DNA from 3 places in the Pseudolysinimonas sp. 10J20-29 genome. Region 3 is predicted to be linked to each of the others. Evidence: predicted binding sites of a transcription regulator. Region 3 holds the regulator's gene; each other region holds the start of a gene.

Region 1 (9,524 bases), 780 kb from region 3:
TCGCCGCTGGTGATCGGCCTGGGCGAGGGCGAGAACTTCCTCGGCTCGGACGTGGCCGCCTTCGTCGAGCACACCCGCCGCGCGATGGAGATCGGGCAGGACGAGATCGTGACGATCCGCCCCGACTCCGTGGTCGTCACCGACTTCACCGGCGCGCCCGTCGAGGCCAAGGAGTTCGAGATCTCGTGGGACGCGTCGGCGGCCGAAAAGGGTGGCTGGTCGAGCTTCATGAAGAAGGAGATCAGCGAGGAGCCCGAGGCGGTCGAGAAGACGCTGCTCGGTCGCGTGCACGACGGCGCGGTCACGCTGCCCGAGCTCGAGCCGCTCGCCGGTGTGCTCTCCGACATCAACCGGGTCATCGTGATCGCCTGCGGCACCGCCGCCTACGCGGGCATGGTCGGCAAGTACGCGATCGAGGGCTGGGCCCGGGTTCCGGTCAACGTCGAGCTCAGCCACGAGTTCCGCTACCGCGACCCGGTGCTCGACGAGCGCACGCTCGTCGTGTCGGTCAGCCAGTCGGGCGAGACGATGGACACCCTCATGGCGGTCAAGTACGCGCGCGAGCGCGGGGCGCGCACCCTGTCGATCTGCAACACCCAGGGCGCGACGATTCCGCGCGAGTCCGACGCGGTGCTGTACACGCACGCCGGCCCCGAGGTGGCGGTGGCCTCGACCAAGGCGTTCGTCGCGCAGGTGACGGCGCTGTACCTGCTCGGCCTCGACCTGGCGACCCGTCGAGGCACGCTCACGGCCGAGCGCATCGCCGAGAACGTCACCGAGCTGCAGGCGATTCCGGAGAAGCTCGCCGAGGTCGTCGCCTCCGGCTCGGAGCGGATCGCCGACTTCGCGCGCTGGATGGGGGACACCCAGTCGGTGCTGTTCCTCGGTCGCCACGTCGGATATCCGATCGCGCTGGAGGGTGCCCTCAAGCTGAAGGAGCTCGCCTACATCCACGCCGAGGGCTTCGCCGCGGGGGAGCTCAAGCACGGGCCGATCGCGCTCATCGAGCCCGGCCAGATCGTCTTCGTGATCGTGCCGAGCCCGCGCGACCCGGGCTCGCTGCACAAGAAGGTCGTCTCGAACATCCAGGAGATCCGCGCTCGCGGCGCTCGGGTGATCGCGATCGCCGAGCTCGGCGATGTCGAGGTCGTCGCGCATGCCGACGAGGTGATCCGCATCCCGCTCGCCGCGCCGATGTTCGAGCCGCTGCTCGCGGTCGCGCCGCTGCACATCTTCGGCATGGAGCTGGCGAGCGCCAAGGGGCTCGACGTCGACCAGCCGCGCAACCTGGCCAAGTCGGTCACGGTCGAGTAGGCGGTCGGCGATGATCGCGGGGATCGGCATCGACATCGTCGATCTCGCTCGTTTCGAGCGGGCGGTGAGCCGCACCCCGCTCCTGCGCGCCCGCCTGTTCGCTGAGAGCGAACTCGTGCACGAGGGGCGCGAGCTGCCCCTGCGCTCGCTCGCGGGCCGCTTCGCCGCGAAAGAGGCGCTCATGAAGGCGCTCGGCGAGACCGACGGCGTCGCCTGGCACGACATGGAGGTGGTGCGCGACGCCGAGGGCAACCCCTCGTTCCGCGTCCGCGGGGCCGTCGCCGAGATCGTCGAACGCCGCGGCATCGGCGCCCTGCACCTCACGATGTCGCACGACGCGGGCATCGCCATCGCGCAGGTGATCGCGGAGGCGGCACCGTGACCGCGCCCGTGCGCGAGGCGCGCATCGACCTGGCCGCCGTGCGCGACAACATCCGCGTGCTGCGCGAACTCGTCGCGCCCGCGCGGGTGCTCGCCGTCGTCAAGGCGGAGGGCTACGGTCACGGCGCCGAGCTCGTGGTGCGCGCGGCGCTCGAGGCGGGGGCCGACTGGCTCGGCGTCGCCGACATCGACGAGGCGCTCGCGCTGCGGGCCGCGGGGATCGAGGCGCCGCTGCTCGCCTGGCTGCACGGGCCCGAGATCGACCTGAGCGCGGCGCTCTCCGCCGAGATCGACCTCGGGGTGAGCTCGCTCACCCAGCTCGAGCAGGTCGCCGAGCACGGCCGCGGTCGGGTGCACCTGAAGATCGACACCGGACTCAGCCGCAACGGCTGCGCGCCCGAGGACTGGATCGCGCTCGTCTCGCGCGCCGCCGACCTGGAGGCCGCGGGTCGACTCGAGGTGCGCGGCATCTTCTCGCACCTCTCCAACACCGACCAGGCCGAGGATGCGTCCGAGCGCGCCCGCTTCACAGCCTCCGTCGACATGGCGAAGGCCGCCGGGCTCCGCCCCGAGCTGCGGCACCTCGCCGCGAGCCAGGCCGCCATCACGACGCCCGAGGCGCGCTTCGACCTGGTGCGGCTGGGCATCTCGATCTACGGCCTCGCCGCGGATCCGAGCATCGACGCCGCGGCCCTGGGGCTGCGCCCCGCGATGGAGCTCGCCGGCCGCGTGGCTGCCGTGCGCCGCGTGCCCGCGGGAGCCGGGGTGTCGTACGGCTACACCTACCGCACCCCCGCCCCGACGACGCTCGCCCTCGTGCCGCTCGGCTACGCCGACGGCGTGCCCCGCAGCGCCTCCAATCGCGGTGCCGAGGTGGCGATCTCGGGGGTGCGGCATCCGATCGTCGGACGCATCGCCATGGACCAGTTCCTGGTCGACGTCGGCGACGCGCCGGTGCGGGTGGGAGATCGCGCGGTGCTCTGGGGCGACCCGGCCGCCGGGGTGCCGAGCGCCGACGAGTGGGCCGAGTGGGCGGGCACCATCAACTACGAGATCGTGACGCGCGTCGGACCCCGCGTCACCCGCACGCCGGTGGACGGTGAGCCCGATGTTTGACCTGATCATTCCGGATGCCGAGGCGATGGAGTCGTTCGGAGCACGGCTGGCGCCGATGCTCCGCGCGGGCGACCTGGTGCGCCTCGACGGCGAGCTCGGCGCGGGCAAGACGACCTTCACCCGCGGACTCGGGGCGGCACTCGGAGCGCGCGGCGCCATCACGAGTCCCACCTTCGTGCTCGCGCGCGAGCACCCGACGACAAGCGGCGTGCCGCTGGTGCACGTCGACGCCTACCGGCTGAGCACGGGCCGCGACGTCAACGACCTCGACCTCGACCTGGACGGCTCGATCGTGGTCGTCGAATGGGGCGCGGGCAAGCTGGACGACCTCGAGTCGTGGCTCGGCATCGAGATCGAGCGACCGCACGGCGGGGGCGCCGCGCTCGACGCCGATGCCGACCCCGACCTCGCCGACGAGCCGCGGGCGGTGCGGGTCACCGGGATGGGCGCCCGCGGACGCGAACTCGAGGCGGCGCTCTACGCCGCCCTCGACGCCGACCCGTCGAACTAGGCTCTCTCTGTGCTTCTCGCGATCGACACCTCCACCGGCACGAGCGTCGCGCTCGTGGACCCGGAGCGCGGCGTGCTCGCCGAGCACACCGTCGCCGACACACGCCGCCACGCCGAGGTGATCGGCGCTCTCATCGAGCGGGTGCTCGCCGAGACCGGCGTCGGCCCGCGCGAGGTGAGCGGAGTCGTGGCGGGCATGGGCCCCGGGCCCTTCACCGGCCTGCGGGTCGGGATCGCCGCCGCGCGCGCCTTCGCGCTGGGGATCGACCGCCCCGTGCTGCCGCTCGCATCGCACGACGCCGTGGCCTTCGCCGCGGCGCAGGCGGGGCAGACGCGCCCGATCCTCGTGGTCACCGACGCGCGCCGCCGAGAACTGGCCTGGTCGAGCTACGGCCTGCCGGATACGGACGGCCTGCCGGTGCGTCTCGCCGGGCCCGCCCTGATCCTCGCCGCCGAACTGGGGGAGGCCGGCCCGCCGGATGCCGGACTCGAGGGCGACTTCGACCGGATCGACGCCAGCGAGATCCCCGCCGGTGCCCTCGGGCTGCTGGCCGCCGCCCGCCGCGCGCGCGGCGAGATCGCCGACACGGTCGAGCCGCTCTACCTTCGGGCGCCCGACGTGACGCTTTCGACGCCGAAGCGGGTGACCGGATGACGCGGCAGGTGCGGCGCGCGCGAGCCGACGACCTCGACGCGATCATGGAGCTCGAGACGGTGCTGTTCCCCGGCGACGCCTGGTCGCGAGGGCAGATGGCCGACGAGATCTCCTCCCCGCACGGGTACTACGTCGTCGCCGAGACCGACACCGGCCTGGATGGTTATGCCGGCCTCCGCGCCCCGCGCGGCACCGAGCAGGGCGACATCCAGACGATCGGCGTCGCGCCGTCCGCCCGCCGTCAGGGTCTGGGCCGCACGCTGCTCGGCGTGCTGCTCGCCGAAGCGCGCGACCGGGGGATGCGCGAGGTGTTCCTCGAGGTCCGCGACGACAACCCGGCGGCGCAGGCGCTGTACCGCGAGCACGGCTTCGAGGAGATCGCGGTGCGCCCCCGCTACTACCAGCCCGACGACGTGGACGCGGTCGTGATGCGGCTCGTCTTCGGCGACCCCGAGGTGGTGCCCGCATGAGCGAACCGCTCGTTCTCGGAATCGAGACCAGCTGCGACGAGACCGGCATTGGAATCGTGCGCGGCCAGACGCTGCTGGCCAACGTAATCGCCTCGTCGATGGACGAGCACGCGCGCTTCGGCGGGGTGGTGCCCGAGATCGCCGCCCGCGCCCACCTCGAGGCGCTCGAGCCCACCATTCGAGCGGCACTCGCCGAGGCGGGCGTCGGCCTTGCCGACCTCGACGCGGTCGCCGTCACGAACGGCCCGGGGCTCGCCGGTGCGCTCATGGTCGGCGTCGGCGCCGCGAAGGCGCTCGCCATCGCCCTCGACCGGCCGCTCTATGCGGTCAACCACCTCGTCGGCCACGTCGGCGCGGACGTGCTCGGCGGCACCGGCGACGAGCCCCTCGAGCTGCCGACGATCGCTCTGCTCGTCTCCGGCGGTCACACCTCGCTGCTGCTCGTGCGCGACCTTGTGAGCGACGTCGAGCTTCTCGGCGAGACGATCAACGACGCGGCGGGCGAAGCCTTCGACAAGGTGGCGCGGCTGCTCGGGCTGCCCTACCCGGGAGGGCCGCAGATCGATCGCGCCGCCGCGAGCGGCGACCCGACCGCAATCCGCTTCCCGCGAGGGCTCACCGCGCCGAAGGACCAGGCGCGGCACCGCTACGACTTCTCCTTCTCGGGCCTCAAGACCTCGGTCGCGCGGCACGTCGAGGCGGCACGCGACCGCGGCGAAGAACCCGCGATCGCCGACGTCGCAGCGAGCTTCCGCGAAGCGGTCGTCGACGTGCTGATCAGCAAGGCGCTGGACGCGTGCGCCGAGCACGGCATCCCGCGCCTGCTGCTTGGCGGCGGCGTCGTGGCCAACGCCCGCCTGCGCGACGTCGCGACCGCGCGCTGCGCGGAGGCGGGGGTCGCACTGCGCATCCCGCCGCTGTCGCTGTGCACCGACAACGGTGCGATGATCGCGGCGCTCGGAGCGCAGCTGATCGCCGCCGGGCACGCCCCCTCGAGCCTGGAGATCGGGGCCGATTCGACGCTTCCCGTCACGACGATCCAGTCCTGACCTTCGCTCAGCGGGTGGGCGGCGCGCCGTCTTATCCGTTGACAGCCCCTGAGAGCGCTGGAAGCATTGCCCTGCTGGGACACCAGTGCCTAACTAAGGAGACCTCCATGACTGACAGCACCCCGCCCCCGGCAGCCGCTCCCGCGCCGGCGCCCGGACCGGTTCAGACTCTGAGCCTGATCTCGTTCATCGTCGGCCTCGCGAGCTTCCTCTTCGCGCTCGTTCCCGTCCTCGGGTTCCTCGGCGGTCTCGCCGCGGTGATCCTCGGATTCATGGGCAAGAAGAAGGAGCTCGCCGCTCCGAAGTGGATGTGGCTCGTCGGCATCATCGCCGGTTTCGTGGCGATTGCGATCAACATCATCTTCGTCATCGTGTCGATCATCCTGCCGCTCATCTTCGTGGCGACCTACGGCTACTAAGCACCACTCGACGGCGGGGGAGGCGGCAGTCGCCCCCGCCGTTGTCGTGTTCGGGCGCCGGCTCAGACCCGGTCGGCGAGGATCGCGACGCGCTCACCCGCGACGCGGGTGATGATCAGCGTCGCGCTCTCGGCACCCTTGAGCGCGAGCTTCACCCGGAACGCGGCGGGGTCGATGTCGACGCCGCGCTTCTTGATCTCGAGCGTGCCGATCCCGCGCGCCGCGAGCTCGCGCTTGAGCGTCTTCACGTCGAGCGGGAAGCGCTCGCGCACCCGGAACACCTGACCGAACGGCGTCTCGAGCGCGGTGTCGGTGGTGATCCAGGCGATCGTCTCGTCGATCATGCCGCCGTCGATCGCGCGGGCCAGATCGCCGATCAGCCGCGCCCGGATCACCGCGCCGTCCGGTTCGACGAGGAACTCGCCGAGCGCCCGCACCTCGGCGTCGGCGCTGTCGGCGGCCGCGACCAGCTCGGCCGCGCCGTGCGCACCGAGCACGAGGGCGGCGCGTCGGACGCCCGCGCGCGCGAGCGAACCCGACCACAGCACCAGCTCGACGACCTCGTGGTCGGCCGAGATCCACTGCGCCTCGACCTCCTCCGGAATCAGATCGCGGTCCAGGCCCGGGGCGAGTTTGATCCCGGTCGGCAGCTCCCGGGCTCGCGCGAACGCCCAGTCGAGCGAGGGCGACCAGTCGTCCGGGTCGCTGTGGCGGATGCTGCCGGAGCGCCGCGCCGGATCGATCCAGAGCCCGCCGACGCCGGCAAGGTCGGCCTCGGTGGCGTCTGCGTGCTCCACGCGCGCGGAGCCGAACGGGGCCAGGTTGTAGGCGGCGAGGGCGGCGGCCACCTCGTCGCGCTCGACCGCGACGACGCCCAGATCGAGGGCCGCCAGGGCGAGACTGTCGGCGCCGATGCCGCAGCCGAGGTCGGCGACGACATCGATTCCGGCCCCCGCGAAACGGCCCGCGTGAACCGAGGCGACCCGCAGCCGTGTCGCCTGCTCGAGGCCCTCCGGGGTGAACAGCATCCGGCTTGCGAAATCGCCGAACTTGGCGCGCGCCTTGGCGCGCAGCCTGGCCTGGCTGAGCACGGCGGCGACCCGGCCGGGCGGGTGGCCCGCCTTGCGCAGTCGAGCGACGGTGCTCACGATGTCGGTCCGCGAGTCGATCGGGCCGACCTCGTCCAGCAGGCGCAGCCCCTCGGGGGTGAGCACCTCGCGCAGTTCGGCCGCATCCATGCGTCCCACGCTACCGGGCACGGTCCCGCCGCTGGCACTCGCGTTGATCGACTGCTAATCAGGCCCTATAGTGGGTCTGGCACTCTCAGTGGGAGTGTGCCAACCATGAGTTTCAGAAAGAGGTCACACGTGTCGGTCTCCATCAAGCCGCTCGAGGATCGCATCGTCATCAAGCAGGTCGAAGCCGAGCAGGTCACCGCGTCGGGTCTCGTCATCCCCGACACCGCGAAGGAGAAGCCCCAGGAGGGCGAGGTCGTGGCAGTCGGACCGGGTCGCATCGACGACAACGGCAACCGCGTTCCGCTCGACGTCGCCGTCGGCGACAAGGTCATCTACTCGAAGTACGGTGGCACCGAGGTGAAGTACGGCGGCGAGGACTACCTCGTGCTGTCGGCTCGCGACGTGCTCGCGGTCGTCGTCTCCTAAGCGACGAATTTCCGCCGAAAGGCCCCGTGGCTCTGCCATCGGGGCCTTTCGCGTTTCCGGGACACCTACGCTGGTACTCGTGCCCCCCTCCCTCGCCCCCGAGAACGCGCGGCGCCGGGGGACAGGGCTCGCCTACGTCATCTCCGCGTACGCGCTGTGGGGCACCTTCCCGCTGTACTTCCTGCTGTTCGCTCCCGCGAGCGCGCTCGAAGTCGTCGGCTTCCGGATCGTGCTGTCGTTCGTCTTCTGCCTGCTGCTGATCACCGTCTTCCGGCGCTGGCGCGCCATCCTCGGACTCGTCCGGCAGCCGCGTGTGGTCGGCGCCATGGCGCTCGCCGGGGTCTTCATCTACGTCAACTGGCTCGTCTACGTCTTCGCCGTGCTGAACGACCAGGTGGTCGAGGCATCCCTCGGCTACTTCATCAACCCGCTCGTCACGGTGCTGCTGGGTGTGTTCGTGCTGCGCGAGTCGCTGCGCCCCGCGCAGTGGGTGGCCGTCGGGGTGTCGGCGATCGCGGTGCTCGTGATCGCCATCGGCTACGGGACCTTCCCGGTGATCTCCCTCGTGCTCGCCGCCTCCTTCGGCATGTACGGGTACGTGAAGAGCCGCGTCGGCGCGCAGGTCAATGCGCTCAGCGGACTCACGATCGAGACCACCGCACTCGCCCCCTTCGCCGTCGCGCAGCTGATCGTGCTCGGCTCGACGGCCGGGCTCGCCTTCGGACAGCACGGCGTCGGGCAGGCGCTCGCCATGCTCTCGGCGGGCATCGTGACCGCGGTGCCGCTGCTCATGTTCGCCGCCGGAACAAGGCGGCTCCCGCTCGTCGCGGTCGGGCTGGCGCAGTATCTGACGCCCGTCCTGCAGTTCGTGATCGGCGTGGCGATCCTCGGCGAGCCGATGCCGCTGGAGCGCTGGATCGGGTTCGCGCTCGTCTGGGTGGCGCTGCTGATCCTCTCGGTCGACATGGTGCGCGCAGGGCGCGCGAGCCGCCGCGCCTCCGCGCCGCCGCTCTGAGCCCGCGGTACAGTCGCTTCAATCGCCGAAAGGAGCCTGGATGCCGCGCGGTCTCGCCCGACTCGGTGCCGTGACGGCGCTCGTCCTCGCTGGCAGCCTGCTCTCCGCCTGCGCCGAGGAGCCCGTCGCCATGCCGACGCCCACCCCGACCCCGAGCGCCACGGCGTCGGGCGACGGCGTGCTGCGGATCGGCACGCTCTTCCCGACCTCCGGCGACCTCGAATACCTCGGCGACGGTCAGGTCGCCGGCGTCAACGCCGCCGTGCGCCAGATCAACGACGAGGGCGGCGTGCTCGGGGCCAAGGTGGAGGTCATCCACCGCGACTCCTCCGACGCCGGCGAGAAGAAGCTCGAGAAGAGCTTCGCCGAACTCGTCGACAAGGATGTCGATGTCATCATCGGCCCGTCGACCTCCGTGCTGACGCTGCGCCTGCTCGAACTCGCCGAGGAGGCGGGGATCCCGATCATCACCCCCGCTGCGACCTCGCCCCAGCTGACGACATACGACACGGCCAACTGGGTGTTCCGCACCATCGCGAGCTACGACCACCAGGGCGTCGTGCTCGGCCGCGTGCTCCCGGAGCGCGAGCAGGAGCGGGTCGCCCTCATCTACGTCAACGGCCCCTACGGGCAGTCGTTGGTGTCGCCGCTGGGCGCCTCGCTGGAGGAGTCGGGCGGCGAACTGGTCGCCAGCATCCGCATCACGAGCGACTCGAAGGTCGCCGACGTCGTCGAAGCCGTCGCGGAGGCCGAGCCGGATGCCGTCGTGCTGGCGACGACCGACAACGGGAAGGTCACCCGCAGCTACATCACGGCGCTCACCAAGGCGAAGCTCGGCGGCTCGAAGCTCTGGCTGACCAGCCTCAACATGGCCGACTACTCGCAGTCGCTCGACTCCGGGGTGCTGAAGGGCGCCAACGCGATCCTCGAG
Region 2 (9,524 bases), 730 kb from region 3:
CCTTCCGGCGAGCCTGGACCCGTGGAGCCTGGCGGCGAGCGCGGGCGCCGGGGTGATCGCCGCGTCCAGCAAGTACCTGCTGGCGGTGCGCGGGCGTCACCTGTTCAACCCCGCCGCGACGGGCGTCTTCATCGCCGGCGTGTTCGGGCTCACGACGGCGACCTGGTGGGTAGGCACGCCGCCGCTGCTGCCGCTCGTCGCGATTGCGGCGGCGCTCATCCTGTTCCGGACGCGCCATCTGCCCCTCGGCGCGGTCGCCGTGGCGGTCGCCACCGCGATCCTGCTGACCCGGTACCTCAGCGCCGGCTCGGACCTCGGCACCGCGCTCGGCTTCGCGCTCGCCTCGTCGCCCCTGATCTTCTTCGTCGGCTTCATGCTGAGCGAGCCGCTCACGCTGCCGCCGCGGCGGCGCCAGCAGGTCGTCATCGGCGCGCTGGTCGCCGTGATCCTGAGCGTGCCCTTCTCGACGGGCTCGCTCGAGCTCGGAGCGCTCACGCTCGGCCCGATCAGCTCGACGCCGGAGTTCGCGCTGATCGTCGGCAACGCCGTCTCGTTCCTGCTCGGCCAGCGCCGCGGAATCCGCCTGGAGCTCCTGTCCAAGCGCCAGCTGACCCCGACGAGCTGGGAGTTCGAGCTGCGGCCGCTCGCGCCGGTGCGCTTCACGGCGGGTCAGTTCATCGAGCTCGCTCTGCCGCATCGGCGGGCCGACGGTCGCGGCGATCGACGGATGTTCAGCATCGCCTCCGCCGCGGACGATCGGCTCAAGATCGGCGTGCGCGTGACGCCGCCCGCCTCCAGCTTCAAGCAGCGCCTGCTCGCGCTCGAACCGGGCGCGCGCCTCGGCGCGACCTCGGTCGGCGGCGACTTCGTGCTGCCCCGCGACCCCGCCGCGCCCCTGCTGCTGGTCGCGGGCGGGATCGGCATCACGCCGTTCATCGGACACCTGGAGCAGCTGGCGGCCGACGGTCGGGCGCGCGGTGTCGCGCCGGACGTCGTCGTGGTCTACGCGGTCTCCGACAGCGCGGAGCTCGCCTACCTGCCCGAGCTGGAGCGCAGCGGCGCGCGCGTCGTCATCGCCTCCCCCGACGAGCCCGCCGAGCTGCGGCCGGGGTGGAGCTGGATCGGCCCGGATCGCCTGAGCGCCGAGGCGATTCTGGCCGCCGTGCCCGACGCCCCCGCGCGCACCGCGTACCTGTCGGGCCCGCCGTCACTCGTGGGAGCCCTGCGCCGCACCCTCCATCGCGCGGGTGTCCGACACCCCCGCACGGACGTGTTCCTGGGCTACTGACTTCTCGCGCTGTCCGGGTCGCAGGGCGCGCAGCGCCGCCAGGATGGCGACGAGGTCGACGACCTCCTGGAGCCCCGCCCCGACGATCGCGGGCAGCGAGCCGGTGAGCGCGAACAGCATGAGCCCGATGCTGATCGCGATGCCGATCCAGATGCTCTGCAGCGCGATCGACACGGTGCGCTGGCCGATCGCGACGGCGCGCGCGACGCCGTGCAGGTCGTCGAGCAGCAGCACGATGTCGGCGGACTCGCTCGCGACGGTCGTGCCGCGCGCGCCCAGCGCGATGCCCACCTCGGCGACGGCGAGCACCGGCGCATCGTTGACGCCGTCGCCGGTCATCATGACGGGACGCTCGGGAAGCTCCCGCAGGATCCGCACCTTGTCCTCGGGGCGGCACTCCGCGTGCACCTCCCCGATGCCGACCTCGGCGGCGATCGACTCGGCGGTGTCGCTCACATCGCCGGTGACGACGAGGGTGCGTTGGATGCCGAGCGCCGCCAGCGTGGCCAGCGTCTCCCGCGCCTCGGGTCGCGGCCGGTCGCGCAGAATGACGGCCCCCGCGAACGTGCCGTCGACGCCGACGTAGACAGCCGCCTCGCCGGGCTCGAGGGTCGCCCGCTCCAGGCCTACGACGCTCTCCGCCACGAAGGCGGGCTTGCCAACGAGGACCGTGCGGCCGCCGACGATCGCCCGCACCCCGGTCGTCGCGACCTCCTCCGCCTCGCCGACCGGCGGCTCGGCGATGCCGCGCGCCGCGATCGCCGCACGGAGCGCCTGCGCCAGCACGTGACTGGAGGCGCGCTCGGCGGCGCCGACCAGCCCGAGGAGCTCCCGCTCGGAGAGCTCGCCGGCGAGCTCGACGCGCACCAGCTCGGGCATCCCGCTTGTCAGCGTGCCGGTCTTGTCGAAGACGGCCGTGCGCACGCGGGCGAGGGTCTCCAGCGAGCCGGCGGACTTCATGACGATGCCCTCCTTGGCCGCCCGGCCCATTCCGCCCATGAACGCCACCGGGGCCGCGATCAGCAGCGGGCACGGGGTCGCGACGACAAGCACCTCGGCGAAGCGCACCGGATCGCCGGAGATCGCCCAGCCGAGCGCGGCGAGGCCCAGCGAGACGATCGTGAACGGCACCGCGTAGCGGTCCGCCAGTCGCACGAGCGGCGCCGTGCTGGCGGTCGCCTCGCGCACGAGCGCGACGATGCGCTGGTACTGGCTGTCGGCGGCGAGCGTCGTCGCCTCGATCTCGACCACGCCGGCGCCGTTGACGGCGCCGCTCGACACCGCCTCACCGCGCTGCCGATCGACGGGGAGGCTCTCCCCCGTGATCGACGACTCGTCGAAGGTTCCCGAGGCGCTGATCAGCACGCCGTCGACCGGGATCACCTCGGAGGGGCGCACGAGGATGCGGTCCCCCACCCGCACGTCGTCGGCCGCGACGTCGACAAGCGCGTCGCCGTCGACCCGGTGGGCGATCTGCGGGCTGCGGTCGAGCAGCGCCTTGAGCTCCCGGTTCGCGCGTCCCGCGGCGAAGTCCTCGAGCGCCTCGCCGCCGGTGAGCATCAGCACGACGATCAACGCGGCCCAGTACTCGCCCACGGCGATCGTGCTGACGATCGCGATGAGCGCCAGCAGGTCGAGTCCGAACTCGCGGCGCAGCAGGCTTCGCACCATGCTGATGCCTTCGCGCAGCGCCACGAGCGCCGCGAATCCGCCGACGAGCCACGGCACCGCCGCGCTCAGCGGTGTCGCCAGCAGCACGAGTCCGACGACGCCCACGGCCAGGGTGACGCCCACCAGCGGGTACCGGACGAAGAAGCCCACGACGCGTCTCATGCTCCTTGTCTACGCCTCTCCGGCCCCGACTGCCAGTAAGCGCAGGCTCCCCTGACCAGGGTTTTCGCCGCCCGCGTCCACGGCAGATCCCAAGCCGACTCGGCTGGCACTCTCAGGCGGAGAGTGCTAATTTATGAACAGTTGAGTCACGGTGACTCAACTCTTCAGTTATCTGCAGGAGGACCCGATGACACTTCTCTTCGACCCCTTCCGTGAGCTGGACCGCGCGACCGAGCGACTGCTCGACAGCCGCCAGGGCCCCCGCCTCATGCCGATGGATCTCTACCGCGACGGCGACCACTACGTGCTCACCGCCGACCTTCCCGGCGTCGACCCGGGCAGCGTCGACATGGACGTCGATGGCCAACTGCTGACCATCCGCGCCGAGCGCACCCCGCGCTCGCAGGAGGGCGTCAAGTGGCTCACGCGCGAGCGTCCGGCCGGCAGCTTCCTGCGCCAGCTGAACCTGGGACAGGGCATCGACACCGCCAAGATCTCGGCGAGCTACGAGAACGGCGTGCTGAGCGTGCTGATCCCGGTGGCGGAGGAGGCCAAGCCGCGCAAGATCGAGATCCAGGCCAAGCACTCGGGCAAGGCCGAGGTCAAGGCCTAGGCCGAGGTCGCGGCCGCGGCCGCCCCCTCACGCGGACCCGGATGCTCCCCCCGCATCCGGGTCCGTTTCCGTTCGCGCCGGTGCGGGTCGCGGCAGATCAGGCCTGCAGCGCCTCGGCGATCGGGGTGCGGCCCGTGTTGAACCGGATCGTGCGGTGGATCGTGCGCGGCTCGACCAGGGTCTGAGCGATCACCGCGGCGACATCGCCCCGGCTCACCGACCCGGCGCTCTCGGCCTCGGCGTCAATCTCCCCGGTCGGCTCGTCGAGGGTCAGGCTGCTGGGCGCCAGAATCGTCCAGTCCAGCGCGCTCGCCCGCAGGAACTGGTCGGCGGTCGACTTCGACTCCGCGTATGCGAAGAAGGGGTTGTCGTCGGGCACTCCATGATCGGCTCCGGCCCCGAAGTACGAAACCATCACGAATCGGGAGACGCCCGCGGCGAGCGCAGCGTCCATCATGCGGATCGCCGCATCCCGATCGACGGCGTAGGTGCGCTCCGGATCGCCGCCGCCCGCGCCCGCCGACCAGACGACCGCGTCGTGTCCCTGCGCGAGCGCGGCCAGTTCGTCGACATCCGCCGCCTCGATGTCGCAGACGACCGGGGTGGCTCCGCGCGCCTCCACCTCGCCCGCGTGCTCCGGGTTGCGGATCACCGCCGAGACGGCGTCGCCGCGCTCCGCCAGGATCGGCGCGAGCAGCAGCGCCACCTTGCCGTGACCGCCGATCACCAGGATGCGTGCCATGAGAACCTCCGCGAATCGGTCGTCGTCTCCGCAGCACGTCCGCGCTGCGGATGCCTCGACGCTACTCGGGTTCCCGGCGGCACGCCGGGGCGCGGCGTCGTTAACGGCGTCAGCGCCCGCGCGGAGGCACGGGCGCTGACGACGAAGCCGTCGCGGGGCGACTAGCCCAGGCGGGCCTTGAGGTTCTCGTCGAGCGTCGCGAGGAAGTCCTCGGTGGTCTGCCATTCCTGCTCGGGGCCGACCAGCAGCGCCAGGTCCTTCGTCATCTTGCCGCTCTCGACCGTCGTGATGACGACGTTCTCGAGCGTCTCGGCGAAGGTGATCAGCGCCTGGTTGCCGTCGAGCTTGCCGCGGTGCATGAGGCCCCGCGTCCACGCGAAGATCGAGGCGATCGGGTTGGTCGAGGTGGGCTTGCCCTGCTGGTGCTGGCGGTAGTGACGCGTGACGGTGCCGTGCGCCGCCTCCGCCTCCACGATCGCGCCGTCGGGCGTGGTGAGCACGCTCGTCATCAGGCCGAGCGAGCCGAAGCCCTGCGCGACGGTGTCGGACTGCACGTCGCCGTCGTAGTTCTTGCAGGCCCAGACGTAGCCGCCCTCCCACTTCATGGCCGAGGCGACCATGTCGTCGATGAGGCGGTGCTCGTAGGAGATGCCGGCGGCCTCGAACTGGTCCTTGAACTCGGCGTCGTAGATCTCCTGGAAGATGTCCTTGAACCGGCCGTCGTAGGCCTTCAGGATCGTGTTCTTCGTCGAGAGGTAGACCGGGTACTTGCGGGCCAGGCCGTAGTTCAGCGAGGCGCGCGCGAAGTCGCGGATCGACGCATCCTGGTTGTACTGCACCTGCGCGATGCCGTCATCGGGCGCGTCGTAGACCTCGAACTTCATCGGCTCGGAGCCGTCCTCGGGCGCGAACTCGACCGTGAGCTTGCCCTTGCCCTTGAACACGAAGTCGGTGGCGCGGTACTGGTCGCCGAAGGCGTGGCGGCCGATGATGATCGGCTTGTTCCACCCGGGAACCAGTCGCGGGATGTTCGAGATGATGATCGGCTCGCGGAAGATGACGCCGCCGAGGATGTTGCGGATCGTGCCGTTGGGGCTGCGCCACATCTTCTTCAGGCCGAACTCCTCGACGCGCGCCTCGTCGGGCGTGATCGTCGCGCACTTGACGCCGACGCCGTGCTTCTGGATCGCGTGCGCCGCGTCGACCGTGACCTGGTCGTCGGTGGCGTCACGGTGCTCGATGCCGAGGTCGTAGTATTCGAGCTCAATGTCGAGGTAGGGGTGGATCAGGCGGTCCTTGATGAACTGCCAGATGATCCGCGTCATCTCGTCGCCGTCGAGTTCGACGACCTTGCCTTCGACCTTGATCTTGTCGACCACGCCGCGTCCTTTCGGGAGACTGTCAGGGGACCGGAACCGGCCCATCACAGACTACCCGCTCTCAGAACTATCTCGACATCGAGAGATTCCACCGCGAATCGTCGCGGGGCGTTACCCTGTCGTTATGGCAGAGCTGAGACTGCATGACCTGACCGCCCAGACCATTGCGGCGGCGAACAGCCTCACGCTCAAGCCCGGTCAAGAGGCGTTCATCGAACCCGAGACCTACACCGCCGCCGAGGACAAGCTCGACGCCTCCGGCTCCTGGCCCCGCGTCGTGCTCGACGAGGACGACCACGTCGTCGGCTACATCATGGGCGCCTTCGACGCCGACGCGAGCGAGGAGTACCTGCGCGCCGCGCTGTGGCGCGTGCACGTCGCCGCCGAGGCGCAGGGAAAGGGCGTCGGCCGGTTCGCCGTGAAGGCGTTCGCCGACGAGGCGCGCAGCCGCGGCTTCGACCACGTGACCGTCGTCTGGGCGAGCGGCGACGAAGGCCCCGAGGAGTTCTTCAAGGCGGTCGGCTTCGAGATCATCGGCGAGACCCCGTACGGCGAGAAGCTCGGCGCGCTCAAGCTCTAGCCGCGCCCTCCTGAGCCTCCGCGTGACCCACCCGCAGCCCGACTTCGCGTCGGCCGTGCTCGACCTGGTGGCCGAGATCCCGCCCGGGAAGGTCATGAGCTACGGCGACATCGCCGCCGCGCTCGGCTCGCGCGGGGCCCGAACGGTCGGCACCGTCCTGGCCCGCTCGGGCGCCGACGTGCCCTGGTGGCGTGTCATCCGCTCCTCCGGTCATGCGGCGGCCGGGCACGAGGAGCGCGCCCTCGAGCACTTCCGCGCCGAGGGCACGCCGCTCATCTGGGCGGCCGACGGCAGCGCGTACCGCGTCGCCCCGTCCGCACGCTGGGCGCCGCGCTAGACCAGCGAGTCGCGCCAGGCGGCGTGCAGCTTCGCGAAGCGCCCGCTGCCGCCGATCAGGTCGGCGGGGGCGCCATCCTCGACGATGCGGCCGTGCTCCATCACCAGCACCCGGTCGGCGATCGCGACCGTCGACAGCCGGTGCGCGATGATGATCGCCGTGCGGTCGGCCAGCAGCGTCGTCAGCCCCTCCTGCACGAGCCGCTCGCTCGGGATGTCGAGCGAGGCGGTCGCCTCATCCAGAATCAGCACCGCCGGGTTCGCCAGGAACGCGCGCGCGAACGACAGCAGCTGGCGCTGGCCCGCCGAGACGCGGCCGCCGCGCTTGTTCACGTCGGTGTCGTAGCCGTGGGGCAGCTCCTCGATGAACTGGTGCGCTCCGACCGCCTTCGCCGCCTGGATGATCTCGTCGAAGGTCGCGCCGGGCTTGCCGAGCGCGATGTTCTCGGCCACCGTGCCGCTGAACAGGTAGGCCTCCTGCGTGACCATCACGATCGCGCGGCGCAGATCCTTCGGATGCAGCCGGCGCAGATCGACGCCGTCGAGCGTGATCCGGCCCTCGCTCGGGTCGTAGAACCGCGCCACCAGCTTGGCGAGGGTCGACTTGCCCGCCCCGGTGGAGCCGACGAGCGCGATCGTCTGCCCCGCGGGGATGTGCAGGTCGAACTCGGGCAGGATGACGCGATCAGCCCGGTAGGCGAAGCGCACCTTCTCGAAGTCGAGCTTGCCCTCGGCCTCCCAGAGATCGACCGGGTCCACCGGATCCGGAACGCTGGGTCGCTCCTCGAGCACGCCCGAGATCTTCTCCAGCGCCGCCGCGGCCGACTGGTAGGAGTTGTAGAACATCGCCATCTCCTCCATCGGGTCGAAGAAGCGGCGCACGTACAGCAGCACGGCGAGCAGCGCGCCGACCGCCAGGTTGCCGTCGATCACCCGGAAGCCGCCGAACAGCAGCGCGACCGCGACCGCGACGTTGCCGATCAGCACCAGCCCCGGGTCGAAGATGCCGAACAGCTGGATCACCCGGGCGTTGGATTCGCGGTAGTCCTCGACATGCGCGCCGAACTCGCGCGCGTTGCGCGGCTCCTTGCGGAACGCCTTCACCGCGCGGATGCCCGTCATCGTCTCCACGAAGTGCACGATCACCTTCGCCGAGGCGACCCGGGTGCGCCGGAACGCGCGCTGCGAGCGGGTCTGGAACCAGCGCGTCAGCAGCAGCAGCGGCGGCAGCGAGCCGGCCAGCACGAGCCCCGAGACGGGGTCGAGGATGACGAGGGCGGCCGCGATGAACACCATGTAGAGCACGCCGCGCACGAGGCCGTTGACACCCGAGTCGAGCAGTTCGCGGATCGAGTCGAGGTCGCTCGTCTGGCGCGCGATGATGCGGCCCGAGGTGTAGCTCTCGTGGAACTCCAGGCTCAGCCGCTGGGCGTGCAGGTACACCCGGCGGCGCAGGTCGAACAGGATCGCCTGGCTGATCCTCGCCGAGAGCACGGTGTACTGCGCGATGAGGATCGCGCCGATCAGCCCGGTGATCAGATACGCGGCCACGATGAGCAGCACGGGCATCCAGTCCTGGTTCTCGAGCAGCGCCGGCAGGCCCCGGTCGATGCCGAACGCGATCAGCGCGGGACCCGCGACCTGCGCGCCGGTGCTGACCACGACGACGAGCATCGTCAGGGCGACCCGCAGCTTCAGCGGGGCGAGCAGCGAGCCGAGCAGGCGCAGCGAGCGCTGGCGGATCTCGCGGGACTCCGCCTTCGTGTAGTCGTCGCGCTCCTCACCGGTGACACCGCTGACACTCATCGCGCACCTCCCCCGGGGATCGTGATGGTGCCGGTCTCGGTCGAGATCGGCGCGGTCGTCGTCGGCACGACCTCCTCGGGCAGCGCACGTTCGCGGCCCGGCGGGATGTCGTCGTCGAGCGACGAGATGACGTAGCGGTAGTGCTCGTTGTGCGCGATCAGCTCCGAGTGGGTGCCGACGGCCGTGACCCGTCCGTCCTGCAGCAGCGCAACCCGGTCGGCGAGCTGCACGGTCGAGGGCCGGTGCGCCACGATGAGCGCCGTCGTCGTCGCGAGCACGCGGCGCAGGCCCGCCTCGACGCGCGCCTCGGTGTCGACGTCGAGCGCCGAGAGCGGGTCGTCGAGCACGAGCACCGCCGGCGCGGCGGCGACCGCGCGGGCGAGCGCGAGCCGCTGACGCTGACCTCCCGAGAGGCTGAGCCCCTCCTCGCCGATGAGCGTGCCGACGCCCTCCGGCAGCTCGTGCACGAAATCGGCCTGCGCGATCTCGAGCGCCTCCGCCATGACGGCGTCGCCCTCCTCGCGTCGCGCGCCCTCGTCGAACTCGGGCCGCCCGAGCAGCACGTTGTCGCGCACCGAGGCCGAGAACAGGGTGGCGTCCTCGAAGCCCATCGCGATGTGGCGGCGCAGCTCGTCGCGGGTCAGGTCGCGGATGTCGACACCGTCGAGCAGGATGCGCCCGCCGGTGACGTCGTACAGCCGGGTCGCGAGCGCGGTCAGCGTCGTCTTGCCCGAGCCGGTGAGCCCGACCAGCGCCATCGTCTCGCCGGGTTCGAGCTCGAGCCGGATGCCGTCGAGCAGGTCGCGGGCGCCGTCCGGCGCATCCTGATACCGGAAGTGCACGTCGTCGAAGACGAGCCGGCCGTGCGGCTCGGCGACCGTCGCGGGCGCCTCCGGGTCGGTGATCGTGTTCGTCTCGTCGAGCACCTCGAACAGCCGGTCGACGGC
Region 3 (9,524 bases):
CCGCGAGCTCCACGACGTTCGCGAACTCGGCGGTCTTCGGCACCACCAGCAGATGCACGGGAGCCTTCGGCGCGATGTCGCGGAACGCGATGACGCGCTCGTTCTCGAAGACGATGTCAGCGGGAATCTCACGCGCGACGATGCGCTCGAAGATCGTCGGCTCGGCGGTGCTCATGTTCCCATCTTAAGCGGCTCGCGCTACCAGCGCCCGAGCCGTGCATTCAGCACCGCCAGCGCCGCGGGCCCCGCCGTCGAGGTGCGCAGGATCTCGGCGCCGAGCCGCACCCGCCGCGCGCCGGCCGCCTCCAGGCTGGCCAGTTCCGCGGGCGAGATGCCGCCCTCGGGTCCCACCACCAGCGTGATCCGGTCGAGGTGCGCCACCTCCACCTCGCCGATGCCGATCTCGGCGGTCGGATCCAGCACCAGAGCGATCTCGTGCTCGGAGGAGTGCGCCGTCAGGTCGCGCGTCGCGGCGAGCGGGGCGACCTCGGGCACCCGCGCCCGGATCGCCTGCTTGCTCGCCTCGCGCACGATCGTCTCCCAGCGCGCGCGCCCCTTCTCGACCTTCGGGCCCGACCAGCGCGACACGGAGCGCTCGGCCGCCCACGGGATCACCCCGGAGACGCCGAGCTCGGTCGCGGCCTGGATGGCGAGCTCGTCGCGATCGCCCTTCGCGAGCGCCTGGGCGAGCCAGAGCGCGGGACGCGGCGCGTCGTCGGTGCGCACGACCTCGACCCGCACGAGCACCTCGCCGGGAGCCACCTGCTCGACCTCACCGCTGGCGATCGTGCCCGCGCCGTCGCCGACCGAGATGTGCTCGCCCACACGCACCCGGGAGACCTGGGCCGCGTGCCGCGCCTCGTCCCCTGTCAGCCGGACCCGCCCCGCGGCGACGCCCTCGGCGAGCTCGGCCGGAGTCGTGAGGTACAGCGACGCCATGACGCTCAGCCCAGGAAGCGATCGCGCAGCTTGGCGAAGATGCCCTGCTGGAAGGTTGAGAACTCGGGCGGCACGGGGCGTCGGCTCTGCGCGAACTGCTTCATGAGCTGCTGCTCCTTGCTGTTCAGGCGCACCGGCGTCACCACCTGGATGCCGACCTTCAGATCTCCGCGGCCGCCGCCGCGCAGCCGCGTCACTCCGCGCTCCTTCACCGTGATGACGTCGGCGCTCTGCGTGCCGGGCTTCACCTCGATCTCGACGTCGCCGTCGAGCGCGGCGAGGGTCACGGTCGTGCCGAGCACGGCATCCGTCATCTGCACCTCGAGCGTGGCGAGCAGGTCGTCGCCGTTGCGACTGAAGGTGTCATCGTGCTTGACCTTGACCTCCAGATACAGGTCGCCGTTCGGGCCGCTCGCGGGGCCGGCCTCGCCCTCCCCCGCCAGGTGCAGGCGCATGCCGGTGTCGACGCCGGCCGGCACGTCGATCGTGACGGTGCGCTTGGCGCGCACGCGTCCCTGACCGGCGCAGGTCGGGCACGGGTTCGGGATGATCGTGCCGTAGCCGCGGCAGGTGCCGCACGGGCTCGAGGTCATCACGTTGCCGAGCAGCGAGCGCATGGTGCGCTGGATCTGGCCGGTGCCGCGACAGATGTCGCAGGTGATCGGCGAGGTGCCCGGCGCGCAGCACGAGCCCTCGCACGTCGCGCACAGGATGGCGGTGTCGACATCGATCTCGCGGGCGGTGCCGAAGATCACCTCGTCGAGCGAGACGTTCGATCCGCAGCAGCGCATCCTGTCCGCGCTCCCGGCGCGAGCGCGGGCCGGAGCGGGCCTGGGACGCGCCGAAGAACGAGTCGAAGATGTCGCCGAAGCCGAAGTTCCCGCCGCCGAACCCTGCCTGCGGGCCGAGGTCGTAGCGCTCGCGCTGGTCCGGGTCGCTCAGCACGTCGTAGGCGTGCGTGACGAGCTTGAAGCGCTCCGCCGCATCCGCGCTCGGGTTCACGTCCGGGTGGAGTTCGCGCGCCAGCCGGCGGTACGCCTTCTTGATCTCCTCGGGCGTCGCCGTGCGCTCGAGGCCCAAGACCTCATAGTGGTCAGTCAAACCAGGTAATCCTTAGGGTGTCGAATGATCAGTCTTCACCGAGCAGTCGCGTCAGATAGCGGGCTACCGCCCGCACCGCCGCGATGTTGCTCGAGTAGTCCATGCGGGTGGGGCCGAGGAGCCCCACATGGGCGGTGCTTCCGCCCGTCGCCGTGTAGCCGGTGGCGAGCACGCTCGTCTCGCCGAGGCCGAAGGTGTCGTTCTCACGCCCGATGCTGACGCGAACTCCGTCGTGCTCCAACTGCATCTCGCCGAACAGCCGCAGCAGCGTCACCTGCTCCTCAATCGCGTCGAACACCGAGGAGATGCTGCCGGTGAAGTCGCGCTCGGTGCGCGCGAGGTTCGCGGCGCCGGCCATCACGAGGCGGTCCTGGCGGTTCGCCGCCACCTGCTCGCCGAGGCTCTCGGCGAGCTTCTCGGCCAGCGCGCGGTGCTCCGGCGCGACGGCCCCCGCGATGTCGGCGAGCCGGGTCGCCGCCTCCGCGAGCGCCAGCCCGCCCAGCTCGCCGTTGAAGCGCGCGCGCAGGTCGGCCACCGCATCGTCGGTCAGTGTCGTGCCGGTCTCGACGAGCCGCTGGTCGACGCGTCCGGTGTCGGTGATCAGCACCGTCATCAGGCGCGACGGGGCCAGCACCACGAACTCGATGTGGCGCACCCGCGCCGTGCCGAAGCTCGGGTACTGGGCCAGCGCCACCTGGTTGGTGAGCTGGGAGAGCATCCGCACGGTGCGCGCCAGCACGTCGTCGAAGTCGACCGCCTCGCCGAGGAAGGTCTCGATCGCGGTGCGCTGCGCCGCACTCAGCGGCCGCAGGTCGCTCAGCTGATCGACGAAGACGCGGTAGCCCTTGTCGGTCGGCACGCGACCCGAGGAGGTGTGCGGCGCCGTGATGAGCTCTTCTTCTTCGAGCAGCGCCATGTCGTTGCGAATCGTGGCGGCGGACACCCCGAAGGAGTGCCGGTCGACGATCGACTTCGAGCCGACGGGCTCACGGGAGGCGACGTAGTCCTGCACGATGACGCGAAGCACTTCCAGACCGCGCTCGGAAACCATGACGACACCGCCTCTCGACCGCGGACCCGCTCGCCCGCCTTTAGCACTCCGGCAACTTGACTGCCAATTGTAGCGCGAGCGGGTGTGGCTAAACCGTTGCACGCGCCCGCACCGACCGATACCGTGGCCGTGTGCTCACGATGGCCGTTTGCCATGGTGGGTTGATGGGTCCGTCGTCGCGAGACGTCGGATCGAGACCAGACACCTTCGAAAGGTATGCAAAGACCATGACTGAATCCGCACCCGCAGCGGCGGCACCTCTCTCGGAGTCCGACGACAAGCTCTGGGCGTCGCTGGCGCACTTCGGCGGCATCCTCTCCTTCCTCGCGCCCCTCCTGATCTGGCTGATCCTCAAGGACCGCGGAGCGAAGGTGAACGTCGAGGCCAAGGAGTCCCTGAACTTCCAGATCACGGTCGCGATCGCGCACGTCGCGAACTTCATCATCGGGCTGATCCTCACCGCCGTGACCTTCGGCCTGTGGGGCATCGTGCAGACCCTCATCTGGCTGGCCATCGTCGTGGTCACCGTCATCTTCTGCGTCATGGGCGGCATCAAGGTCAACAACGGCGGCTCGTACCGCTACCCGTTCGCCTTCCGCTTCATCAAGTAAGCGCACCGCGCACCACCGCAAGCCGAGCCCTTCGGGGCTCGGCTTGCTGGTTTAATGGCGCCATGACCGAGCAGACTCCGCCCCCCGTCAACCCCTACGCCGCGGCGCCGTCCCCGCTGAGCCCGTCCGATGAGCGCCTCTGGGCGACGCTCATCCACGTGGGCGGAATCTTCTTCGGCTTCCTCGTGCCGCTCATCGGCTACCTGGTCCTCAAGGACCGCGGCCCGCTCGTGCGCCAGCACTCCGCGACCGCCCTCAACTTCCAGCTGACCGTGCTGATCGGCTACGTCGCGTCGTGGATCCTGATGTTCGTGCTGATCGGCTTCGTGACCTACTTGGCCGTCTGGGTGTACTCGATCGTGTTCGCGATCATCGCCGCCGTCGCGGCGAACAAGGGCGAGGGCTACAAGTACCCGCTCGCCATCCCGTTCATCAACTGAGTCAGAGCTCGACGCCGAGGTACTTCTCCTCGAGGAACTCGAGGATGCCCTCGCTCGCTCCCTCGCGTCCGAGGCCGGACTGCTTCATGCCGCCGAACGGCGCCGCCGGGTCGCTGATCACGGGTCGGTTGACCGCAACCATGCCCGCGTCGATCCGGCGCGCCACGCGCAGCGCTTCGCCCTTCTCGCCGTAGACGTAGGCGATGAGGCCGAAGATGGTGTCGTTGGCCATGCGGATCGCGTCGTCGACGTCGTCGAAGACGACGATCGCGGTCACGGGCCCGAAGATCTCGGTCGCGTTGATCGTGGCGCCGTGCTCGACGCCGGTGAGCACGGTGGGCGGGTAGAAGGCGCCCTGCGCGCTCTTCTCACCGCCGATCTCGAGGCGCGCGCCCTCGGCCACCGCGGTGTCGACGAGGTCGGCGACCTTGTCGCGCTCCCCCACCGACACGAGCGCGCCGAGCTGGTTGTCGCGATCGAGACCCGACCCGACCTTGAAGGCGCCGAGCTTCTCGCTCATCGCGCGGGCGAAGTCGTCGTGCAGCGAGCGGTGCACGTAGAAGCGGTTCGCGCTCGTGCACGCCGAGCCGCCGTTGCGCATCTTGGCGATGAGGGCGCCCTCGACCGCGGCGTCGAGATCGGCGCCGGGGAGAACGAGGAACGGGGCGTTGCCGCCGAGCTCCATGCTGGTGCTGAGCACGGTGTCCGCCGCCTCGTGAAGCAGCTGGCGGCCGACCTCGGTCGAGCCGGTGAACGAGAGCTTCCGCACGGCCGGGTGGTGCAGCATCGCGCTCACCGCGGGGCCGGTCGGCCGCGGCGTGACCAGGTTCACCACTCCCGCCGGGACCCCGGCGCGACGCAGCACCTCGACGACGTAGGCGGAGGTGAGCGGGGTCTCGCTCGCGGGCTTCAGCACGACGGTGCAGCCCGCCGCCAGCGCCGGGGCGAGCTTGCGCGTCGCCATCGCCGCGGGGAAGTTCCACGGCGTCACGAGAACCGAGACCCCGATCGGCTGGTGGTCGACGATGATGTGCTTGTCGCCGGCCGGCGCCAGGCGGAAGTCGCCGCGCACCCGCACGGCCTCTTCGCTGAACCAGCGGAAGAACTCGGTGGCGTAGCCCGCCTCGGCCATCGCGTCGGGCCAGGCCTTGCCGTTCTCGAGCACCATCAGCTCGGCGAGGGTCTCCTTCTCGGCGGTGAGGATCTCGAAGGCACGACGCAGGATCTCGGCGCGCACGCGCGGGGCGGTCGCGGCCCACTCCGGGAAGGCGCGCTCGGCGGCATCGACGGCGTCGATGCAGTCATCGATCGTCGCCACCGCGAACTCGGCGAGCGTGTTCCCGGTCGCCGGATCGGTGACCCCGAACCGCTCTCCCTCGGCGCCCGCGCGCCACTCGCCGTCGATGAACAGATCCGTGAAGAACTCCATGAGATGAAATCTAGTCCGGCAGAAGGCGTCGGACGACCGCATCCGCGAGGAGCCGTCCGCGCACGGTCAGCACCAGTCGTCCCGCGAGAGCCGCACGCCCGTCGACGAGCCCGTCGGCGATCAGCCCGGCGACCGCCGTGCGCCCCTCGGCGTCGAGCAGCTCCGTCGCAAGACCGCTTCGGAGCCGGCTCTGCAGCAGCACGCTCTCCACCCGCCGCGTCTCGTCGTCAAGGGCCTCGCGGCCGGCCGCCGGCGAATCCCCCGCGGCGAGACGCTGCGCGTAGCCCGCGGGGTGCTTGACGTTCCACCAGCGCACGCCGCCGACGTGGCTGTGCGCGCCGGGCCCGATTCCCCACCAGTCCTGACCCGTCCAGTAGGCGAGGTTGTGCCGCGAGCGCTGGGCGGGCGTGCGCGCCCAGTTGCTGAGCTCGTACCAGTCGTAGCCCGCCGCCGTCAGCCGCGCCTCGGCGAGCTCGTACATGTCCGCGTGCAGCTCGTCGTCGGGCTGAGCCACCTCACCGCGCGCGATCTGGCGCGCGAGCTTCGTGCCGGTCTCCACGATGAGGGCGTAGGCCGAGAGGTGATCGGGCTCCTGGGCGAGCGCCAGGTCGAGCGACGCGCTCCAGTCGTCGAGCGACTCCCCCGGCGTGCCGTAGATCAGGTCGAGGCTGGTGGCGAGCCCGGCCTCCTTCGCCCACCGCACGACCAGCGGCACGCGCGCGGGATCGTGGGTGCGCTCGAGCGTGGCCAGCACGTGCGGCACGGCGGACTGCATGCCGAACGACACGCGGGTGAACCCGGCGTCCGCGAGTTCGAACAGCGCGTCGCGGTCGACCGAGTCGGGGTTCGCCTCGGTCGTGACCTCGGCGTCGGCGGTCACGCCCCACGCCTGCCGCACGCCGTCGAGCATGCGCGCCAGGTCGGAGATGGGCAGCAGGGTGGGCGTGCCGCCGCCGAAGAACACGGTCGAGGCCGGGCGGCCGCCGACCGCCGCCTCGTCGAGCACGCGCCGCGCCAGCCCGATCTCGTCGAGGGCCTGACCTGCGTAGTCGCTCTGCTTGACGCCGCGGACCTCGTCGGCCGTATAGGTGTTGAAGTCGCAGTAGCCGCAGCGCACGCGGCAGAACGGCACGTGCAGATAGACCCCGAAATCGCGCTCCGCGGCGCCGCCGGCGACGGAAGCTGGCAGCCGCCCATCCGTCGGTGCGGGGTCGCCGAGGGGCAGCGCGGACGGGCTCACCGCTCGTCCGCGATCGGACCGGTGAGGGCGCGCTCGTAGCGACGCGTGATGATCGCCTGGGTGAGCCGCGAGATCGGGTAGCCGAGCCAGTAAAGCCAGCCCGAGGGCCGCGAGAACGCGCGGATCGTGAGCCACACCGAGTCGTCGGGGCGATGCTCCACGATGAACGCCTCCTCGCCGCGGGCGGGGTGCCCGGGAAGGGTGCCGTAGGCGAAGCCCTTGCGCGCGGGCTCGTCGACGACGTAGACCACACGGCACGGCACGTTGACGGGCCAGAGCAGGAGCCGCAGCAGCGCGGTGTCTCCCGAGCGCAGCAGCGGCTCGCCCTCCGGCGAGAACACCTGCTCGCCGTCGGCGGCGAGGGTCGCTGGCTCGATCGGCGTGCCGTCGGGCTCGAAGCTGACCGGGGTGTAGCTCGCATCCGTCACCTCGGGCGGGGCGTCGATCACCCGGACACGGAATCCGGAGCGCCGCTGGATGCCCCAGGTCAGCGTCTGCATCCAGGCATGCTCGAAGCGCTCCGCGCCGTGCCCGAGGCGAACGCGACGCTCGATCGGGCGATAGCCCTTCGGCGGGTAGCGCATCAGATCGGCCGCCTGCGTGCCGCCGACAGCCCCGTACGTGACGGGGACGAGCCAGAGCGGCGTCTCCGAGTTCGGGGCGGGGTGCGATGCGGGCATCCGACCATTGTCGCCGATTCCCGGCGTGCGAGCACCTCGCGCGTGCACCTGCGAGGATGCCGTCATGAGAATTGCAGTCACCGGCGGAAGCGGAAAACTCGGCTCGACGGTCGTCTCCTCGCTGCGCGCGGCGGGCCACGACGTCACCAACTTCGATCGCACGGGGCAGCGCTCCCCCGGATTCGTGCAGACCGATCTGACCGACTACGGGCAGGTCGTGGACGCCCTGCACGGGGTTGACCGGGCACCCGGATTCGATGCCGTCGTTCACCTCGGCGCGATTCCCGCGAGCGGGCTCGCTCCCGACTCGGCGACCTTCCACAACAACATGGCCGCGACCTACAACGTGCTGCAGGGCGCGATCCGCGCCGGGATCCGCCGCATCGTGATGGCCTCGAGCGAGACGCTGCTCGGCATCCCCTTCGACATCGATCCGCCGTACGCCCCGCTCGACGAGGAGTACCCCTCGCGCCCGGAGTCGACGTACGCGATCGTGAAGCACCTCGAGGAGGAGCTCGCCCGCAAGCTCGTGCGCTGGGATGCGGAGCTCAGCATCACCGGCCTGCGCTTCTCGAACGTGATGACCCCAGACGACTACGCGCAGTTCCCCGACTACTCGAAGAACCCGTCGAGCCGCCGCTGGAACCTCTGGGGGTACATCGACGCCCGCGACGGCGCCCAGGCGGTGCTGCGCGCGCTGGAGACGGCGAAGCCGGGGTTCGAGACGTACGTCATCGCGAACGCCGACACGGTGGTCGACACCCCGAGCGCGGAGCTGATGGCGACGTTCTTCCCGAACGTGGAGCTGACTCGCGAGCTGACCGGCAACGAGACGCTGCTCTCGATCGAGAAGGCGCGTCGCGAGCTCGGCTACGAGCCGCAGTTCGGCTGGCGCCAGACCCCCTAGACGGGTCACCCCAGTGGGTGGGACAGACAGGGCCGTGTACTTGATTCTCCCTCGCGGAAGCTCCATTCTCAGGGGGTGGCTGTTACCCGAACCAGCGCGAGCGTAAGTCTGTACGGCAAGACTCCGCTCGACACTGCGTCGCGCGTGTCGGCCACCCTGCGGGTCGCGCCGACGCTCGCGCTCGAAGCCGACGTCCCGCATCCGCTGCCCCGCTTCGCCGCCGAAGGCCAAATCGCCGCAAGCTCCTCCTGGACCTTCGACGAGGGCGAGTCGACGCCGAGCGAGGGCGACCCGCTGGCGCTGGCATGCTTGGACCGCCTCGCCGAGCGCTTCTCCTCCCACGTCGACGCCTTCGCGGCGCTCTCGGAGCACTACGACATCCGCGTCTGGCTCGTCGTCGAAGCCGACCGCGAACTCGGCGGCTTCATCGTGCGCCCGCAGACCCTGGAGCGCCTGGTCCGGATGCGCGCCGCGCTCTACCCGGTGGTGCGGATCGCCCGACCGCGGGTCGCCGTCCACGCCTGAGCGGGGCGCGCTACACGGCGACGTGCAGCATGAACGACCCCAGGAAGCCGACGGTCGCGGCGAGCCCGGTGAACGCGCCGGTGCGGCGGAAGGCGTCGGGGATCATGGTGTCGCAGATCATCGCCAGGATGGCGCCGGCGGCCACCGCCTGCGTCACCGAACGCGCGTGCTCGTCGAGTGCCCCGAGCCCGAAGTACCCCGCCAGGCTGGACACCGCGCACACGGCGCCGATCGTCCCCCACAGCCGGAACACGGACGCGCGACTGCGGCCCGAGGCCTTCATCGCCGCCGTGCTCGACAGCCCCTCCGGCACGTTCGAGATGCCGACCGCGACGAGCAGGGGGATGCTGAGCGCCCCCGAGCTCGCGGCCGTGAGCCCGATGATCGCCGACTCGGGCACGCCGTCCAGGAGCGCGCCGATCGCGATCCCGGACCCGGTGGAGTCGGCTGCGGTGCCCGGCTTGGCGCGCTGGCCGAGCCGGTGCAGCGTCAGGTTCGCCGCCACGTACACGACCGCACCCGCGAGGAACGCGGCGCTCGTCAGCAGCAGGCCCGAGGTCTCCTCCGCCTCCAGCACCAGATCGAAGGCGAGAGCGGAGAT

What was found. Region 3 encodes HrcA, which represses chaperone genes, less so after heat shock. Its sites were predicted from a motif close to TTNGCACTCGNNNNNNNCGAGTGCNAA; they were not measured.
Region 1: groES (co-chaperone GroES) is a predicted target of HrcA. The motif match lies at 7,184-7,210, and genes of this name have one in related genera.
Region 2: AC0L6Y_RS10220 (Hsp20/alpha crystallin family protein) is a predicted target of HrcA. The motif match lies at 3,225-3,251, and genes of this name have one in related genera.

The regions. Positions count from the first base shown of each region.
Region 1 is NZ_CM147917.1:2,165,898-2,175,421, reverse strand. Features, by position in the region: gene glmS (glutamine--fructose-6-phosphate transaminase (isomerizing)) at 1-1,314, shown strand, start outside; gene AC0L6Y_RS10480 (holo-ACP synthase) at 1,325-1,696, shown strand; gene alr (alanine racemase) at 1,693-2,811, shown strand; gene tsaE (tRNA (adenosine(37)-N6)-threonylcarbamoyltransferase complex ATPase subunit type 1 TsaE) at 2,804-3,322, shown strand; gene tsaB (tRNA (adenosine(37)-N6)-threonylcarbamoyltransferase complex dimerization subunit type 1 TsaB) at 3,332-3,976, shown strand; gene rimI (ribosomal protein S18-alanine N-acetyltransferase) at 3,973-4,446, shown strand; gene tsaD (tRNA (adenosine(37)-N6)-threonylcarbamoyltransferase complex transferase subunit TsaD) at 4,443-5,495, shown strand; gene AC0L6Y_RS10450 (hypothetical protein) at 5,603-5,914, shown strand; gene AC0L6Y_RS10445 (THUMP-like domain-containing protein) at 5,977-7,152, opposite strand; gene groES (co-chaperone GroES) at 7,282-7,578, shown strand; gene rarD (EamA family transporter RarD) at 7,658-8,593, shown strand; gene AC0L6Y_RS10430 (ABC transporter substrate-binding protein) at 8,634-9,524, shown strand, end outside.
Region 2 is NZ_CM147917.1:2,114,244-2,123,767, forward strand. Features, by position in the region: gene AC0L6Y_RS10210 (ferredoxin--NADP reductase) at 1-1,288, shown strand, start outside; gene AC0L6Y_RS10215 (heavy metal translocating P-type ATPase) at 1,208-3,121, opposite strand; gene AC0L6Y_RS10220 (Hsp20/alpha crystallin family protein) at 3,309-3,734, shown strand; gene AC0L6Y_RS10225 (SDR family oxidoreductase) at 3,832-4,476, opposite strand; gene AC0L6Y_RS10230 (NADP-dependent isocitrate dehydrogenase) at 4,638-5,801, opposite strand; gene AC0L6Y_RS10235 (GNAT family N-acetyltransferase) at 5,980-6,435, shown strand; gene AC0L6Y_RS10240 (MGMT family protein) at 6,458-6,772, shown strand; gene AC0L6Y_RS10245 (ABC transporter ATP-binding protein) at 6,769-8,577, opposite strand; gene AC0L6Y_RS10250 (ABC transporter ATP-binding protein) at 8,574-9,524, opposite strand, start outside.
Region 3 is NZ_CM147917.1:1,381,516-1,391,039, forward strand. Features, by position in the region: partial or broken gene AC0L6Y_RS06705 (histidine triad nucleotide-binding protein) at 1-175, opposite strand, end outside; gene AC0L6Y_RS06710 (16S rRNA (uracil(1498)-N(3))-methyltransferase) at 199-939, opposite strand; partial or broken gene dnaJ (molecular chaperone DnaJ) at 945-2,040, opposite strand; gene hrcA (heat-inducible transcriptional repressor HrcA) at 2,069-3,091, opposite strand; gene AC0L6Y_RS06725 (DUF4870 domain-containing protein) at 3,319-3,702, shown strand; gene AC0L6Y_RS06730 (DUF4870 domain-containing protein) at 3,765-4,142, shown strand; gene AC0L6Y_RS06735 (NAD-dependent succinate-semialdehyde dehydrogenase) at 4,144-5,571, opposite strand; gene hemW (radical SAM family heme chaperone HemW) at 5,582-6,811, opposite strand; gene AC0L6Y_RS06745 (DUF1990 family protein) at 6,808-7,491, opposite strand; gene AC0L6Y_RS06750 (NAD-dependent epimerase/dehydratase family protein) at 7,556-8,398, shown strand; gene AC0L6Y_RS06755 (hypothetical protein) at 8,474-8,923, shown strand; gene AC0L6Y_RS06760 (ZIP family metal transporter) at 8,934-9,524, opposite strand, start outside.